One region of the Thauera mechernichensis genome, then DNA from elsewhere that is predicted to be linked to it. Evidence: predicted binding sites of a transcription regulator. Region 1 holds the regulator's gene; the other holds the start of a gene.

Region 1 (2,449 bases):
GGCTGTGCAGGCCAAGGCCGGCGAGCAGGGCCCGGGTGTCGGCGTCGCAAGCGGCTTCGTCCTCGAGAACGGACAGTGGCAGCTGGTCGATGGCCTGCAGCCAGTCCTCACCAGCGGGGCGCCCGCAGCGGGCGAACCAGCGTGCGGCCAGGGGGGTGGGGGCAAGGCCGATGCGTGCATGAAAGCCGAGTGCGGCGAGGCCGCTGGCAACCTGGGTGGTGATGTCATGAACGCTGCCGAACAAGCGCAGGCAGCTGGCGATCTCGAGCAGTACCGCATCCGGAGAGGACAGGCTTACGCGTGGGGTGAAACGTCCTGCCCAGCTTGCGATCTCGTTCAGCGCCTCGGCTTCGCGTCGTGGCACGCGTGCATGCAGGCGGAGCTCGGGCAACAGTGCGCTTGCGCTTGTTGCGTGCTGCCCGGGACGGATGCCGGCTGCCTGCGCGGATGCGCTGGCGGCGATCAGCGGCGCGCCAGGCTTGTCGGCGGTGATGGCGATGGCCGGTACGTCGCGCAGGCCACGGGTGAAGACCTGGAGCGGCAGGTCGGGCAGCAGGATGGCGAGCCAGAGCATGGCGAAAGGCGGAGCCCGTCAGCGGATCGGCAGCAGGAGCGGGCGTGCCAAGGGCGGGCCGCGACGCTTGAGGATATCGACCCGGAGCTGGCCGGCCGCGGGTGTCAGGCACAGGCGCAGCGCCGCAGGCGAGGACTGGCGGGCGGCAGCGAGGGGACGGAACAGGAACAATGGTGTGGCGCCTGCCTCGGCCGCCAGTTGCAGTCGGCGCAGCGCCGTGTTGTCCGGCATGTGCAGCCAGGCGAGCACGGCTGCACAGCTGCCGGAGGCTGCTGCCTGGCGTGCAGCCCATACGGCATCTCTGGCTTGAGGCGGGCGAACCAGCAACAGCCGCGAGAGGGCGACGCCAGCGTCGGCGAGGGCGGGTGCATAGGGTAGCAAGGGCGGGGAGACCAGGGTGATCCAGCGCTCGGCAGGGGCGCCGCCGAGCAGCGGCAGCAGCAGGGATAACTCGCCCACGCCGGGCTGGTCGAGCAGCAGTTCGATCAGCGCGCCAGCCGGCCAGCCACCCCCGGGCAGTTCACGATCGAGCGCGGCGAAACCGCTCGGATGGCAGGTGTCTGCATGGTCGGCAATCCGGCTGGCCTGCCAGACGCTGCCGGCGGGCAGGGCGTCGAGTACGGCCGCCAGCGGCGCAGCAGAGGGGGCGTGGCGCAGGGATGCAGCCATTGGGAGCGATGCGGGCAGGACGGCACGATGAGACTAAAGCCGCTGGGTGACGGGGGCTCAGTGATCCTTGCGGATCAGGCCGACCATGACCCCTTCGATGACGAGTTCGTCGCGCCGGGTGTCCACCACGATGGGTGTGTAATCCGGGTTGGCGGGCAGCAACTCGACCACTGCGCCCTTGCGCTGCAGGGTCTTGACGGTGACGTCATCCTCGACGCGGGCAACGACGATCTGTCCGTTGCGGGCCTCGCTGCTGCGGTGAACGGCGATCAGGTCGCCGTCGAGGATGCCGGCATCACGCATGCTCATGCCACGCACCCTCAGCAGGTAGTCGGCCTTGGGCGAGAACAGGGAGGCGTCGAGCTGATAGCGGGCCTCGACATGCTCGGCGGCAAGGATGGGGCTGCCTGCAGCCACTCGTCCGACCAGTGGCAGGCCGAGTGCTTCGGCCAGGCGGATGCCGCGGGCGCGACCTTCCTCGAGCAGGATTGCGCCTTTGGCGGCCAGTGCGCGCAGGTGGGTTTCGGCCGCGTTGGGCGAGCGAAAGCCGAACGCGGTGCAGACTTCGGCGCGGGTGGGCGGGCGGCCTTCGGACTCGACGGTGCTGCGGATGAAGTCGAGGATTTCCTGCTGGCGTGCGGTAAGGGTTTCGTTGCGGGCAGACATGTCGGCCTCCATGAGCTGGCTGTAATTTTAAACAGTTGTGTGCCAATGGCAAGCATCACGGTCAACCGTGCGCCGACCCGCATCAATCCTGCGGTGTGCGATGTGCGCTCAGGGCACGAGCACGGCTGCGCCCTGAAGCTCGCCACGCCTGAGCCGTTCGAGCGCCAGGTTGGCATCTTCGAGCGCAAAACGGGTGATCTCGGTACGGACAGGTACGCGAGGGGCAAGCGCCAGGAAGGCGTCGCCATCGCTGCGGGTGAGGTTGGCTACCGACACGATGCGGCGCTCGCCCCACAGGATGTCGTAGGGAAAGGACGGAATGTCGCTCATGTGGATGCCCGCGCACACCACCGTGCCGCCCTTGGCCAGCGCACGCAGGGCGGCGGGTACGAGCTCGCCCGCAGGGGCGAAGATCAGCGCTGCATCGAGAGGGTGGGGCGGCTTGTCGGTAGCGCTACCGGCCCATGTCGCGCCGAGATGGTGCGCGAAGGCCTGGCTGGCGGTGTCGCCGACGCGCGTGAAGGCATACACCTCGCGGCC
Region 2 (2,449 bases), on a different contig from region 1:
ACGTCGATGTCGGGTGGTTCGTTGCGCTCGCGCGAGATGAAGCGCTCGACCAGCATGATGCCCAATGTCGGATCGACCTCGGTGATGCCCAGTGCCCAGCACACCACCGAATTCGCCGCCGAGCCGCGGCCCTGGCACAGGATGCCCACGCTGCGGGCGAAGCGGACGATGTCATGCACGGTGAGGAAGTAGGGCTCGTAGCCGAGCTCGACGATGAGGGCGAGCTCGTACTCGATCTGCCGGCGCACCTGGGGTGGGGCAGGGTCATCGGCAGCGGCGGGTGGCAGCTCGCCCGCCGCGGGTTCGGCGACGGCGTGGCCAGCCTGTCCGCGGTAGCGCCAGCACAGCCCGCCTTCCACCAGCCGACGCAGCCAGCTCGCCGGAGTCTCGCCTGCGGGGACGAGTTCGGCCGGGTACGCGTAGCGCAGTTCGTCGAGGCTGAAGCTGCAGCGTGCGGCGACTGCGAGGGTCTCGGCGAGCAGAGCGGGGGGGTAGCGGCGGGCGAGGGTGTCGCGATCGTGCAGGCGCAGCTCCGCATTGGGGGCGAGTGCGAGTCCGGCCTCGGCGACGCTGCAGTGCAGGCGCAGCGCGGTCATCACGTCGGCCAGTGGACGGCGCGCGGCGTCGTGCATGAGTGCGGCGCTGGCGGCGACCGCGGACACACCGGTGGTGCGAGCGATGCGGCGCAGCAGGGTGATGCGGGCGCGGTCGCGGCCATCGAGCCGCACCGTCACCGTCAGCCAGCTGCGGCCGGGATAGCAGCGCGCCAGCCACGCGGCATCGGCCGCCAGCGCCGTGCTGGCAGCGTCAACGCCGGTGCGGGGCGGAAATGCCGCCGGCGCGACCAGCAGCGCCAGGCAGTCGGTCTGCAGCCCCTCGCGGCAGGCAGCCTCGACCATGTTGCGGGTGAGGTGGTAGCGCCCCTTGTCTGCTGCGCGCCGGGCCTGGGTGATGAGGCGAGACAGCTGGCCATAGCCGGCGCGCGTGGCGGCCAGCAGCACGATGCAGGGGCCGTCGGCAAGTTGAAGCTCGCTGCCGATGATCAGCTGCGGCCGTGCGTCGGCAGGCAGGGCTTGCAGCGCACGGTGGGCGCGTACCACGCCCGCGAGCGAGCATTCGTCGGTGAGGGCGATGGCGGTGTAGCCGAAGGCCGCCGCCTGCGCCACGAGCTCCTCGGGGTGCGAGGCGCCGCGCTGGAAGCTGAAATTGCTGAGGCAGTGGAGTTCGGCATGTTGCGGAGTCACATGCGAACTGTAAAAAAATACAGCTCCAGACGCAAGCGCGTGCCCTGCCCCCAGGGCGTCGTCCGCTGGCAGCCTCGTCTTAGCTGTCGCGGAAACCGGGCGGGCCCGGTACACTCACGCGCTTTGGCCGGCGCTGTCGCAGGCCGAGTCTGCAGATCATTTTCGGGCCGATATGGCCAGCAAGGAGTTTTCGATGCGCTTCGAGATGACCCGCGCCGCACTGTTCGGCGCCCTGGCACTGGCCTTTGCGCTGGGCACGCCAGCCCATGCGCAGCAGAAGTCGGTGGCCATCACCGCCATCGTCGAGCATCCGGCGCTTGACGCCGTGCGCGACGGCGTCAAGCAAGGCCTGGCCGAGGCGGGCTTCGAAGAGGGCAAGAACCTCAAGTGGCAGTACCAGAGCGCGCAGGGCAACACCGGCACGGCGGCGCAGATCGCGCGCAAGTTCATCGGTGACCGCGTCGACGTCATCGTCGCCATCGCCACGCCTTCGGCCCAGGCCGTGGCTGCGGCAACGCGCAACATCCCGCTGGTGTATTCCGCAGTGACCGACCCGGTCGCCGCCAAGCTGGTGCCGTCGCTGGCCGCATCGGGCACCAACGTCACGGGCGTGTCCGATGCGCTCGAGCTGGACAAGCAGATCGAGCTGATCAAGCGCGTGACGCCCGAGGCCAAGCGTGTCGGCATGGTCTTCAACCCGGGTGAGGCCAACTCGGTGGTGGTGCTCGAGCGCATGCGCGAACTGCTGCCCAAGTACGGCATGAGCCTGGTCGAGGCCGCCGCGCCGCGTTCGGTTGACGTCGGCTCTGCCGCGCGCAGCCTGATCGGCAAGGTCGATGTGTTCTACACCAGCACCGACAACAACGTGGTGTCGGCCTATGAGGCCCTGGTCAAGGTCGGCATGGATGCCGGCATCCCGCTGGTGGCTGCAGACACCGACAGCGTCAAGCGTGGCGCCGTCGCCGCCTATGGCATGGACTACAAGGCGCTCGGCGTGCAGACCGGCCACATGGTGGCGCGCATCCTCAAGGGCGAGAAGCCGGGCGACATCGCCTCGGAAACCAGCAACAGGCTCGACCTCCATGTGAGCCCGGCCGCCGCCCGTCGCCAGGGCATCACGCTGTCGGAGGCGCTCATCAAGGACGCCGCCCAGGTCGTCGAGTAAGCGGCTGCAAGCCCGGTACGCGACTGCCGCGGTGCAGTCG

What was found. The regulator LexA, encoded in region 1, represses DNA repair genes until DNA is damaged. The targets are predictions, from matches to a motif close to ACTGTATNTANATACAGT.
Region 2: P7F68_RS09235 (error-prone DNA polymerase) is a predicted target of LexA. The motif match lies at 1,251-1,268, and genes of this name have one in related genera.

Annotation. Positions count from the first base shown of each region.
Region 1 is NZ_JARQZE010000007.1:125,757-128,205, reverse strand. Features, by position in the region: gene P7F68_RS11755 (Y-family DNA polymerase) at 1-574, opposite strand, end outside; gene imuA (translesion DNA synthesis-associated protein ImuA) at 593-1,243, opposite strand; gene lexA (transcriptional repressor LexA) at 1,301-1,909, opposite strand; gene P7F68_RS11740 (zinc-dependent alcohol dehydrogenase family protein) at 2,018-2,449, opposite strand, start outside.
Region 2 is NZ_JARQZE010000005.1:107,689-110,137, forward strand. Features, by position in the region: gene P7F68_RS09235 (error-prone DNA polymerase) at 1-1,244, opposite strand, end outside; gene P7F68_RS09240 (ABC transporter substrate-binding protein) at 1,417-2,409, shown strand.